One region of the Pseudomonas sp. TE3728 genome, then DNA from elsewhere that is predicted to be linked to it. Evidence: predicted binding sites of a transcription regulator. Region 1 holds the regulator's gene; each other region holds the start of a gene.
What was found. Region 1 encodes sigma-54, which starts transcription at its own class of promoters, with help from an activator protein. Its sites were predicted from a motif close to ANTGGCATNNANNTTGCTNT; they were not measured.
Positions count from the first base shown of each region.

Region 2: ACZ89R_RS27300 (circularly permuted type 2 ATP-grasp protein) is a predicted target of sigma-54. The motif match lies at 1,227-1,246, and genes of this name have one in related genera.
Region 3: ACZ89R_RS13265 (pilin) is a predicted target of sigma-54. The motif match lies at 1,486-1,505, and genes of this name have one in related genera.
Region 4: glnA (glutamate--ammonia ligase) is a predicted target of sigma-54. The motif match lies at 1,548-1,567, and genes of this name have one in related genera.

Region 1 is NZ_JBWBQT010000001.1:5,191,085-5,194,195, forward strand. Features, by position in the region: gene ptsN (PTS IIA-like nitrogen regulatory protein PtsN) at 1-288, opposite strand, end outside; gene hpf (ribosome hibernation-promoting factor, HPF/YfiA family) at 301-609, opposite strand; gene ACZ89R_RS22675 (RNA polymerase factor sigma-54) at 689-2,182, opposite strand; gene lptB (LPS export ABC transporter ATP-binding protein) at 2,368-3,093, opposite strand; gene lptA (lipopolysaccharide transport periplasmic protein LptA) at 3,093-3,111, opposite strand, start outside.
Region 2 is NZ_JBWBQT010000001.1:6,159,172-6,162,282, forward strand. Features, by position in the region: gene ACZ89R_RS27290 (hypothetical protein) at 27-260, shown strand; gene ACZ89R_RS27295 (ribonuclease E inhibitor RraB) at 476-817, shown strand; gene ACZ89R_RS27300 (circularly permuted type 2 ATP-grasp protein) at 1,279-2,688, shown strand; gene ACZ89R_RS27305 (alpha-E domain-containing protein) at 2,701-3,111, shown strand, end outside.
Region 3 is NZ_JBWBQT010000001.1:3,092,962-3,096,072, reverse strand. Features, by position in the region: gene pilB (type IV-A pilus assembly ATPase PilB) at 1-1,325, opposite strand, end outside; gene ACZ89R_RS13265 (pilin) at 1,552-1,974, shown strand; gene ACZ89R_RS13260 (BON domain-containing protein) at 2,291-2,647, shown strand; gene ACZ89R_RS13255 (DUF2845 domain-containing protein) at 2,929-3,111, opposite strand, start outside.
Region 4 is NZ_JBWBQT010000001.1:4,561,378-4,564,488, reverse strand. Features, by position in the region: gene thiI (tRNA uracil 4-sulfurtransferase ThiI) at 1-1,333, opposite strand, end outside; gene glnA (glutamate--ammonia ligase) at 1,664-3,070, shown strand.

The sequences.
Region 1 (3,111 bases):
GGCACCGTCGATGGCATCGAAATCGATAGGGGCTTCCAGGTGCAGCAGCGCACTGATTGGCGAGGTGCAGCCTTTGAGCCGGCAGTGGGGGATGGCGATGCCGTTGCCGAAACCGGTAGAACCGAGTTTCTCACGGGCAATCAGGGCCTCGAAGACGTCCTGCATTTCCAGATCCGGTACTTCGCGGTGGATAAGGTTGGCAATTTGCTCGAGGGCTTTCTTTTTACTGCCACCCGGCGCGTTCACTTGGGAACGGCCGGGGGTCAGGATGGTTTCTAGTCGGATCATGGATTGGGGGTGTTAACGACCGGTCGCGCCCTGAAGGAGGCTCTGGGTCTTTTCCTTATGCTTTTTAAGTTGGCGATCCAGCTTGTCGGTCAGCAGGTCGATGGCGGCATACATGTCCGTATGCTCGGCATTGGCGACCACTTCTCCGCCGGGAATATGCAGCGTGGCTTCGATCTTCTGCAGCAGTTTTTCGACGTTCATCGTGACTTGCACATTGGTGATCTTGTCGAAATGCCTCTCTAACCGGTCGAGTTTTTCGCCGATGTAGGTGCGCAGGGGTTCGGTCACTTCCAGTTGGTGTCCACTGATGTTGACTTGCATACAGCTTCTCCTTCGTTGCCAGTGCATAAAGCGGCAGGCAGAAATGCCTGCCACTGGAACGCTGTGGCGAGCCCGGCGGCTACATCAACCGCTTGCGTTCGCTGGAAGGCGCAATCCCCAGGGATTCGCGGTACTTGGCGACGGTGCGACGGGCTACCTGAATGCCTTGTGCCTCCAGTAAACCAGCGATCTTGCTGTCACTCAACGGCTTTTTCTGATTTTCCGCAGCAACCAGTTTTTTGATGATCGCGCGGATCGCCGTGGACGAGCATTCACCGCCTTCAGAGGTACTGACGTGGCTGGAAAAAAAGTATTTCAGTTCATAGATGCCCCGTGGGGTATGCATGAATTTTTGCGTGGTCACCCGTGAAATTGTCGATTCATGCATGCCGACTGCTTCGGCAATGTCATGCAGCACCAACGGCTTCATGGCTTCGTCACCGTATTCGAGAAAGCCGCGTTGATGCTCGACGATCTGGGTGGCGACTTTCATCAGGGTTTCATTGCGGCTTTGCAGGCTCTTGATGAACCAGCGAGCCTCCTGCAGCTGATTACGCATGAAGGTGTTGTCAGCGCTGGTATCGGCACGGCGCACGAAACCGGCATATTGGGCGTTGACCCGTAGGCGTGGCACCGATTCCTGGTTCAGCTCCACCAGCCAGCGCTCGTTGTCCTTGCGCACGATCACGTCGGGAACGACGTATTCGGCTTCGGTGGACTCGATTTGTGAACCCGGGCGTGGGTTGAGGCTCTGGACCAATTCGATGACCTGGCGCAGCTCATCTTCCTTGAGCTTCATGCGGCGCATCAGCTGGCTGTAGTCGCGGCTGCCGAGCAGGTCGATGTAATCGGTGACCAGACGCTTGGCTTCGGCCAGCCAAGGGGTCTTGGCGGACAACTGGCGCAGTTGCAGTAGCAGGCATTCACCGAGGTTGCGGGCGCCGATGCCAGCGGGTTCGAATTGCTGGATGCGGTGCAGGACGGCTTCGATTTCGTCCAGTTCGATGTCCAGTTCCGGGTCGAACGCTTCGAGGATTTCCTCGAGGGTTTCGTCCAGGTAGCCCTGATTGTTGATGCAGTCGATCAGGGTCACGGCGATCAGGCGATCGGTGTCGGACATAGGTGCCAGGTTCAGTTGCCAGAGCAAATGGCTTTGCAGGCTTTCACCGGCCGATGTGCGGGTGGTGAAGTCCCACTCGTCGTCATCGTTGCTCGGCAGGCTGCTGGCGCTGGTCTGGTAGACATCCTCCCAGGCTGTGTCGACGGGCAATTCGTTGGGGATGCGCTCGTTCCAGTCGCCTTCCTCAAGGTTGTCCACCGTCGGGGCGGTTTCCTGGTAGGAGGGTTCCTGAATGTCGGCGTTGGGTTTCTGTTCGGCGCTATCGGCCAAGGGGTCGGCGTTATCGAAGTCGTCGCCTTCTTCCTGGCGTTCGAGCATCGGATTGGACTCCAGAGCCTCCTGGATTTCCTGTTGCAGGTCCAGGGTCGACAATTGGAGCAGGCGGATGGCCTGTTGCAGCTGCGGTGTCATCGTCAGCTGCTGGCCCATTCTCAAGACTAGCGATGGTTTCATGGCAGGGGCTTAACACCTTATTCGCCGGCGCACATGCGCCATCCACTACAGGGCGCCGAAGCGCCAAACATAAGCAAATTATATGCCCGAAACTGAAGTGTTTGCCTAGAGCGCTGTAACAATAAAAAGTTATTGATTTTTTATTGAAGCGAGCGCTCCCTCGGCGACCTGGGCACCTCAGGTGCTTACAGGCGGAACTCGTGGCCCAGATACACTTCCTTGACCAGTTCATTGGCGAGGATGGTGGCGGAGTCACCTTCAGCAATCAGTTGGCCGTCGTTGACGATGTAGGCGGTTTCGCAGATATCCAGGGTCTCACGAACGTTGTGGTCCGTGATCAGCACGCCAATGCCTTTAGCCTTGAGGTGATGGATGATCTGCTTGATGTCGCCCACCGAAATCGGGTCCACGCCGGCGAAGGGTTCGTCGAGGAGGATGAATTTCGGGTTGGTAGCCAGTGCCCGGGCGATTTCCACACGGCGGCGTTCACCACCGGACAGGCTCATGCCGAGATTGTCGCGGATGTGATGGATGTGAAATTCCTGCAGCAGGCTTTCCAGCTCTTGGCGACGACCGGCCTTATCGAGCTCCTTGCGGGTCTCGAGGATGGCCATGATGTTGTCGGCCACCGACAGTTTGCGGAAGATCGACGCTTCTTGCGGAAGATAGCCGATGCCGGCCTTCGCACGACCGTGCATCGGCTGGTGGCTGACGTCCAGGTCGTCGATCAGTACGCGGCCTTGATCGGCCTGTACCAGGCCGACAATCATATAGAAACAGGTGGTTTTACCGGCGCCGTTAGGGCCAAGCAGGCCGACGATCTGACCGCTGTCGATGGACAGGCTGACGTCGCGCACGACCTGACGGCTCTTGTAGCTCTTGGCCAGATGCTGAGCTTTCAGAGTTGCCATTACTGGGCCTTTTGCTCG
Region 2 (3,111 bases), 970 kb from region 1:
CCATGGGTTTTATCGAGGAGGCACCGATGCAAAAGTGGAAAATCACTTTCGTGGATGATCACGGTGAAACAGTGGACGAACTCTTCGAGTGCGAGGAATGCCCGAATAGCGAGCAAGCCGCCAAACTCATTCGTGCCCGACGCCTGCCGATCGCTGCCGAACTGGATCTCAATGATCTGGAGGGTCGTACCGATGATCCGACCGTCAAAAGCCTGAAATCCCAGAACAGCATTGAAATCATCAGTATTACCCCGATCTGATACACCTCTTGTCACATTCACACCCAGACCTTGGCAGCAGCTCTATCTTGGGGCTACTCTGCAAGCGAGATCAGCGAATGACTCGCTAAGGTCTGGTCTTGTCAGCTACATGCTTGTTTCCCGTCGGCAACCTCTGTTGCCGTATCGCTCTCACCAATCGGTTGAAAGTGCAGGGAATACGGAAAGTCTATCCATCAGTCTGAGGGGGACGTTTCATGAGCACAGCCTATCAAGAAGACATCAGCAGCAGCGTGTTGCGCCGCATGAAAGAAGGCGGTTTCGACTTTTCACGATTCCATCCCATCGAGTTCTACGCCATTTTCCCGGACGAGGAGCGGGCACGCAGGGCGGCAGGTCATTTTTGTGGTGAATCCTTGAATGCCCAGATCAGCGTGCGCGATGACGGCGCGTGGCATCTGGAACTGAGCAAAGTGATGTACGCCACCTACGACGGGATCGGTGACTTTGAGCAGGACTTTGAGGCGGTGGTCGAGCCTCTGGGCGGTATCATCGAAGGATGGGGCGTCAAGCAGGAGGTACGAGGGCTACTCGCATAACTTTATGAACAGTGACAACACTCAGCAACGGCTGACCTTTGGGTTGGCCGTTTTCGTTTGTGGGGGGAAGATCAAGAGATCGCAGCCTCGTTTCACTCGACAGCTCCTACAGGTGAAACGAGGCTGCGATCTTTTGACCTGGGTTTTTGATTCATAACGTTTCAAAAAAACAAAAAAAACCGCCTGAGCAGGCGGCTAAAGGGAAGTTTCGGTCAGGTTTTCCAGCGAATGCGCGGATTATCCGCGTCGCTCCCCGGGCAGTGAAATCAACTCTGGCTATGCTGCTGATAGGCGACAGCATTGCTTCGCCATGAAGCGGGGGCAATCTGGTTGGGGCATTTACCGCACAGAATTGGTGCGGTGCGTGTGGCGTCATTATCCAACTGATTGATATCAAAGCGTTTATGCCGATGGCACGGGCCTTGCGAAGGCCTGGATGTCCGGGTGACAAGGAGTACGGCATGATCCGCACCTATTTTGATGAGATGTACGATGCCGGCGGCCAGGTCCGCCCGCATTATCGGGAGTTTGCCCGTTGGCTGGCCGAAACGCCTGACGAGCTTTTGGCACAACGGCGACGCGAGGCCGATCTGTTATTTCATCGTGCCGGGATTACATTCACGCTCTATGGTGATGAGCAAGGGACAGAGCGCCTGATTCCCTTCGACACCATTCCCCGCAGTATCCCCGCCAGCGAATGGCGGGTCGTCGAGCGCGGCTGCATTCAGCGGGTCAAGGCATTGAACATGTTCCTTGCCGACCTCTATCACGAGCAGCGCATCATCAAGGCCGGCATCATCCCGGCCGAGCAAGTGCTGGCCAACGAGCAATACCAGTTGGCGATGCAGGGGCTGGATCTGCACCGCGATATCTATTCGCACATTTCCGGCGTCGACCTGGTGCGCGATGGCGACGGCACGTACTACGTGCTCGAAGACAATCTTCGTACCCCCAGCGGCGTGAGCTACATGCTCGAAGATCGCAAGATGATGATGCGATTGTTCCCCGAATTGTTCGCAGCCCAGCGCATCGCGCCGATCGACCACTATCCGAACCTGTTGCTCGACACCCTGAAAAGCTCCAGCCCGATCGACAACCCGAGCGTGGTAGTGCTGACGCCGGGGCGCTTCAACAGCGCGTTTTTCGAGCATGCATTTCTGGCCCGGGAAATGGGCGTTGAACTGGTGGAAGGCGCGGACCTGTTCGTGCGTGATGACAAGGTGTTCATGCGCACCACGGACGGGCCAAAAGCCGTCGACGTGATCTACCGGCGTCTCGACGATGCCTTCCTCGATCCGTTGGCGTTCAATCCGGATTCGATGCTCGGCGTTCCAGGTCTGCTGTCGTCCTACCGTTCCGGCAACGTGGTGCTGGCGAATGCCATCGGCACCGGGGTCGCGGATGACAAGTCGGTGTACCCCTTCGTCACGGACATGATTCGTTTCTATCTGGATGAAGAGCCGATCCTGAAGAACGTGCCGACATGGCAGTGTCGTAATCCCTCTGAGCTGTCCCACGTGCTGGCCAATCTTCCAGAACTGGTGGTCAAGGAAACCCAGGGCTCCGGTGGTTACGGAATGCTGGTGGGGCCGGCGGCGACGGCGGCGGAAATCGAATCTTTCCGTGAGCGGATCAAAGCCAAACCCCACGCGTACATCGCCCAACCGACGTTGTCTTTATCGACCTGTCCGACCTTTGTCGAAAACGGCATCGCTCCACGCCATATCGACCTGCGTCCGTTTGTATTGTCTGGCCGCGAAACCCGGGTTGTGCCCGGCGGTTTGACCCGTGTCGCCTTGCGCGAAGGCTCCCTGGTGGTGAATTCCTCCCAGGGCGGCGGAACCAAGGACACCTGGGTGGTCGAGGATTGAAGGAAGCCTGCCATGTTAAGTAGAACTGCCTCGGATCTGTATTGGATGTCGCGTTACCTGGAGCGGGCCGAAAACCTCGCACGGATGCTTGACATCAGTTATTCGCTGTCACTGATGCCTCAGGACGGTCGTGGCGACGGCTTGCACGAACTCGCCATGCCGTTGCTGATCACCGGCACTCTGGACGATTACCTGGAGCGTCACGGTGATCTGCATGCCGAACGGCTGCTGCACTTTTTTGCTTTGGATGCGGCCAACCCGGCGAGCATCTACAGCTGCCTCGGTGCCGCGCGAGCCAGCGCCCATGCGGTGCGTGGGCGAATCACCGCTGACATGTGGGAAAACATCAACGCCACCTGGCTGGAGATTCGCGGGATCGCCGAGCAGGGCTTGAGTCGCTACGGCATGAGCCGTTTCTGTGAG
Region 3 (3,111 bases), 2.1 Mb from region 1:
ATGTTGAACCCCTGAATCCCCATGTTGTGCAAGCGGGTCAGGGTTTGCGCGGCGCTGTTGGTGTGCAGGGTGGAAAGCACCATGTGCCCGGTCTGGGCGGCCTTGATGGCGATTTCGGCGGTTTCGAGGTCGCGGATTTCACCGACCATGATCACGTCCGGGTCCTGACGCAGAAACGAGCGCAGCGCCTGGGCGAAATCCAGTCCCTGCCTGGGATTGACGTTGACCTGGTTGATGCCTTCGATGTTGATTTCTACCGGGTCTTCGGCAGTGGAAATATTGATGTCGACGGTGTTGAGGATGTTCAGCCCGGTATAGAGCGACACGGTCTTGCCCGAGCCGGTAGGGCCGGTCACCAGGATCATTCCCTGTGGCTGCTTGAGCGCGGCCATGTACAGGTCTTTCTGGTCGGGCTCGTAGCCGAGGGCATCGATGCCCATTTGGGCGCTGGACGGGTCGAGGATCCGGATTACCACTTTCTCGCCCCACAAGGTCGGCAGTGTGTTGACCCGGAAGTCGATGGACTTGCTTTTGGACAGGCGCATCTTGATTCGCCCGTCCTGGGGTTTGCGCCGCTCGGAGATATCGAGACTGGCCATGACCTTCAGCCGCGAGGCAATGCGGTTGGCCAGTTGTGTCGGCGGCCTGGCGACCTCCCGCAGCATGCCATCGGTGCGCATGCGCACGCGGTAGATTTTTTCATAGGGCTCGAAATGCAGGTCGGAAGAACCGCTCTTGATCGCGTCGAGCAACATCTTGTGGACGAAGCGCACCACGGGGGCATCATCGGCATCTTGCCCTCCGAGGGAGTCCTGTTTCTGCTCATCGACCGACTCGATGTCCAGCCCGTCAAGGTCGACATCGGCCATGTCTTCCAAGCCGGTGGAATGGTTGTCGAAGAATTTTTCGATGGCGTCGCTGAGCTTGTCTTCTTCCACCAGAATGGCTTCGGTGCTCAGCCCGGTGCTGAACTGGATGTCGTTGATGGCCTGGTGATTGGTCGGATCGGAAATCCCCACGAACAGCTTGTTACCACGCCGCCAAAGGGGCAGGGCGTGGTGCTGGCGGATCAGCTTCTCACTGACCAGCCCTCGGGGTTGGGTGTCCTTGTCCAGGCAGTTGAGGTCCAGCAGGGCCATGCCGAAATGCTCCGAGGCCACCTCGGCGACCTGCCAGCTTTTCAGCAGTTTGTTTTGCACCAGATAGCTGACCAGCGAAATTCGATTGCGTTGGGCTTGTTGATACGCCTGTTGCGCACTTTGGTCAGTGATCAGCTCGGCCAGTACCAATTGCTTGGCCAGACCGCTAAGGGCGATGTCATTCATTGGGATACCGGACGCAGACAGTGAATGACTTATAGCCTAGTCAAGCAGTGGAACCAAACCAGTCGGGGTGAGGTGACAAAAAGTGTCAGATAGTGCGGATCCTTGGAGTAGGAAGGGTCTTTGCCGCGATCTCGCGCCCAGCAGACAGGGACGCGCGCGGCTTGGCATGACCTGTGCTGTGCCTTGTTCAGATCATGAGATTTCGACTCATGCATGGAGCCTGTCTATGAAAAATCAAAAAGGTTTTACTCTGATCGAGCTGCTGATCGTGGTGGCGATCATCGGGATTCTGGCGACGTTTGCGTTGCCGCAGTATTCGAAGTACCAGGCGCGGGCGAAGGTAACCGCTGCGGTTGCAGAAATCTCGGCACTGAAGGTGCCTTTCGAAGACATCATCAATCAAGGCACTAACCCCACACTCGCTAATACCGGCGGTACTTTGACCACAGGTAATTGCACGGTTGCGGTAGCGGGTACTGCCTCTGACGGTGCGGGCACTATTGGCTGCACGATTCTCAACGCACCGGGGCCGGTGCTCGGTAAAACCATTACGCTTACGCGCTCACTCGCCAGCGGCTGGACGTGCGCTACGACGGTGGAGCAGGAATACGCGCCTAAAGGCTGCACTGCCGCGGCCGCTGCTGGCTGATCCATTGTCACTCTGCCAAAAGCCCCGCGTTTACAACGCGGGGCATTTTTTTGCTCGTCATTTGGGGGCCAATTCAATAATCAAGAAAATCCCCGACAATTCATGGCCTTAGGCCTGCGTTAAAACCCGCAAGTTGCATGTAGATAATTTCGCAGTCATGCAATTTGCATGATTCCGGAAATTGCCATTATGGTTAACCTATTGATTTAAAATATTTTATTTTTTATGTCGCTGTTGGCACAGCGTTCGCACTATCTCCTGTAACCCTGCTGACAAGACACGCAGCAGACTTTCCAGAAATACAGGAGTTACTCGTATGAAGAAGTTCGCTATCGCTGCCGCTACTGCTACCGCGTTGACCCTGACCATGGCCAACGCTGCATTTGCACAGACCACCCAAGCGACTCAGGCACCCATGATGCTGGCCGCCGGTGAAGTCACTGAAGCGAAAGAGGATGTTTCCGATACCTGGATCACAACCAAAGTCAAAGCAGACCTGGTCACCGAAAAAGGCATCCCAGGCACCGACATCAAAGTCGAAACCAACAAAGGCGTTGTTTCCCTGTCTTCCATGACCGTTCTGACAGACGCTCAGAAAACAACCGCCGTGGCTATCGCCAAGAAAATCAAAGGCGTCAAAGCGGTGTCCGCTGACGGCCTGAAATCCGAGTAAGGCAAGGCTTCTCGCCTGGACCGGGAGAAGGAGCGGTAGACGGGCCGAGTCATACGTCTGCCGCAACTTGAGAGTTCATGCGAAGGCCACAAGGATGTGGCCATTACAGGCCCTGGCATTCGTGTCGGGGCCTGTTCTATTGCGGGCTACGCAAAACAACTGTGGGAGCGAGCCTGCTCGCGATTGCTGACTAACATTCGACACGTACGTTGAATGACAGACCGCTATCGCGAGCAGGCTCGCTCCCACAGTTGAATGTGCCCCACTTCGGGTTGTGGTGCTCAATTCCCACGCTTGCTGGTGATTTGAACCAACCGGTTGCCTTCAAAGCGCAGGTACTGGTACATCCCGCTGTTGGGCCCGTAGGTCCATTCCTCGACTTGAAATTCTTCCCGTCGATTGGCGCTGCGCTTGTAGCCCAGCAAGTCGCGGGCAACGGGCTCTCCGCATTTTTGCAGCACTTC
Region 4 (3,111 bases), 630 kb from region 1:
TGAAACGAGCGTTCAACGCATAAAACGGCATCGTCCGCACCTCAATGCCAGCAAGTTCCAGCGGCTCGTCTTCAGCGGCATCCGGGTGACGGATGTCGATGATGATCTGGCCCGCCAGAGCTTCGCTGACTTCTTCGATCTGCAAATCCTGGCCCAATTCGTCGATTACGCGATCGATCGGCACCAGTTTGGCGTTTTCGAGCGCACGCTCGAGTACCGCCATGTCGAATTCTTTCTCTTCATGCTCCACGCGCGGACGCTTGGCGTGGGTCTTTGGGTTCACCGAGATGACCCCGCAGTATTCCGGCATGTGCTTGGCGAAATCGGCAGTGCCGATTTCGTTGGCCAGGTCGATAATGTCCTGCTTGTGACTGGCGATCAGTGGACGCAAGACCAGCTTGTCGGTCACGCAGTCAATCACGGACAGGTTCGGCAACGTCTGGCTCGACACCTGGGAAATCGCTTCGCCGGTGACCAGCGCTTCGATCTCCAGCCGATCGGCAATACGGGAAGCAGCGCGCAACATCATACGCTTCAAAACTACACCCATATGACTGTTATCGACTTTCCCGAGAATTTCTCCCAGTACTTCCTCGAACGGCACACTGACAAATAACACGCGTTGGGAGCTGCCGTACTTCTTCCAGATGAAGTGCGCGACTTCCATGACGCCCAGTTCGTGGGCTCGTCCGCCCAGATTGAAGAAGCAGAAATGGCTCATCAGCCCGCGGCGCATGATCTGGTAGGCGGCGACGGTGGAATCGAAGCCACCGGACATCAGTACAAGCGTCTGTTCCAGGGCACCCAGCGGATAACCGCCGATGCTGTTGTGCTGGCTGTGGATCACGAACAACCGTTTGTCGCGAATTTCGATGCGAACTTCGATTTCAGGCTCTTTGAGCGAGATTCCGGCGGCGCCGCACTGACGACGCAGTTGGCTGCCGACGTATTTCTCGACGTCCATGGAGCTGAATTCGTGCTTGCCGGCACGCTTGCAGCGCACCGAAAAAATCTTCCCGGCCAGGGCGTCACCGAAGTGCTGCTTGCACTTGGCGACGATGTCGTCGAAGTCGCCCAACGGGTATTCATCGACCTGCAGGAAATGCGCGATACCCGGCATGCAGCTCAGGCGCTCGGTCATCTCCTTCAGGGCTTTCGGCTCGCTGACGCGGGTTTCCAGCTCGAGATTGTCCCACACACCGTTGACCACCACAGCCGGGTCCAGATCGCGGAGCACGGTACGGATGTTTTTGGCCAACTGGCGGATGAAACGCATCCGTACCGGGCGGCTCTTGATGGTGATCTCGGGGAAGACTTTTACGATTAGTTTCATGAAAACAGCGCGCGCTGGGCCAGCCGAAAAAGGGGGGCGCGGATTATAGCGGAAATTGCTCAAGGTTTAACCAGTTAATGTGCAGAAGGTTTTGCGCGCACCAAAACAGGTCATTTATGGAATTCGACGCTACATTACAGGGCGAGGTTTGGCGCTTTTCGAGGCTTTGCACCTTTATAAGCGTGATATTGGGGCAAAAAACCCATGGTGGGGCACTGGCATGCAATTTGCTCCCTTGTGAGGCAGGTTGCCTTGGCAGAGTATTCGCGCCGGCATCACCCACATTCTAAGGGCATCCACTACTAAGCCCGAAGCCACCCGGAGGACACTATGTCGAAGTCGGTTCAACTCATCAAAGATCATGACGTCAAGTGGATTGATCTGCGCTTCACGGACACCAAAGGCACTCAGCACCACGTGACCATGCCGGCTCGCGATGGGCTGGATGAAGCTTTCTTCGAAGAAGGCAAAATGTTCGACGGTTCCTCCATCGCTGGCTGGAAAGGCATCGAAGCTTCCGACATGATCCTGATGCCGGACGACAGCACTGCCGTTCTCGACCCGTTCACCGAAGAGCCGACCCTGATCCTGGTTTGCGACGTGATCGAGCCTTCGACCATGCAAGGCTACGACCGTGACCCACGTGCGATCGCCAAGCGTGCCGAGGAATACCTGAAGTCGACCGGTATCGGCGACACCGTATTCGTTGGCCCAGAGCCTGAGTTCTTCATCTTCGACGAAGTGAAGTTCAAGTCCGACATCTCCGGCTCGATGTTCAAAATCTTCTCCGAACAAGGTTCGTGGATGTCCGACCAGGACGTGGAAGGCGGCAACAAAGGCCACCGTCCAGGCGTCAAAGGCGGCTACTTCCCTGTTCCGCCGTTCGACCACGACCACGAAATCCGTACCTCCATGTGCAACGCCATGGAAGAAATGGGCCTGGTCATCGAAGTTCACCACCACGAAGTGGCGACTGCCGGTCAGAACGAAATCGGCGTGAAGTTCAACACCCTGGTTGCCAAGGCTGACGAAGTTCAGACCCTGAAGTACTGCGTACACAACGTTGCTGATGCATATGGCCGCACCGCGACCTTCATGCCTAAGCCTCTGTACGGCGACAACGGTTCGGGTATGCACGTTCACCTGTCCATCGCCAAAGATGGCAAGAACACCTTCGCCGGCGAAGGCTATGCCGGCCTGTCCGATACCGCTCTGTACTTCATCGGCGGCATCATCAAGCACGGTAAGGCTCTGAACGGCTTCACCAACCCGTCGACCAACTCCTACAAGCGTCTGGTTCCAGGTTTCGAAGCGCCAGTGATGCTGGCTTACTCGGCTCGTAACCGTTCGGCCTCGATCCGTATTCCTTACGTGTCCAGCCCTCGCGCTCGCCGTATCGAAGCTCGCTTCCCGGATCCGGCAGCTAACCCGTACCTGGGCTTCGCTGCACTGTTGATGGCTGGCCTGGACGGCATCCAGAACAAGATCCACCCTGGCGACGCAGCTGACAAAAACCTGTACGACCTGCCGCCTGAAGAGGCGAAAGAGATCCCACAAGTTTGCGGCAGCCTGAAAGAAGCCCTGGAAGAGCTGGACAAAGGTCGTGCGTTCCTGACCAAAGGCGGCGTTTTCAGCGACGACTTCATCGACGCTTACATCGCCCTGAAAAGCGAAGAAGAAATCAAGGTTCGTACCTTCGTACACCCACTGGAATATGAGCTGTACTACAGCTGCTGATCCGGTAGCGCCGCGCTACCCGGCGTGACAAAAGAGAGGCC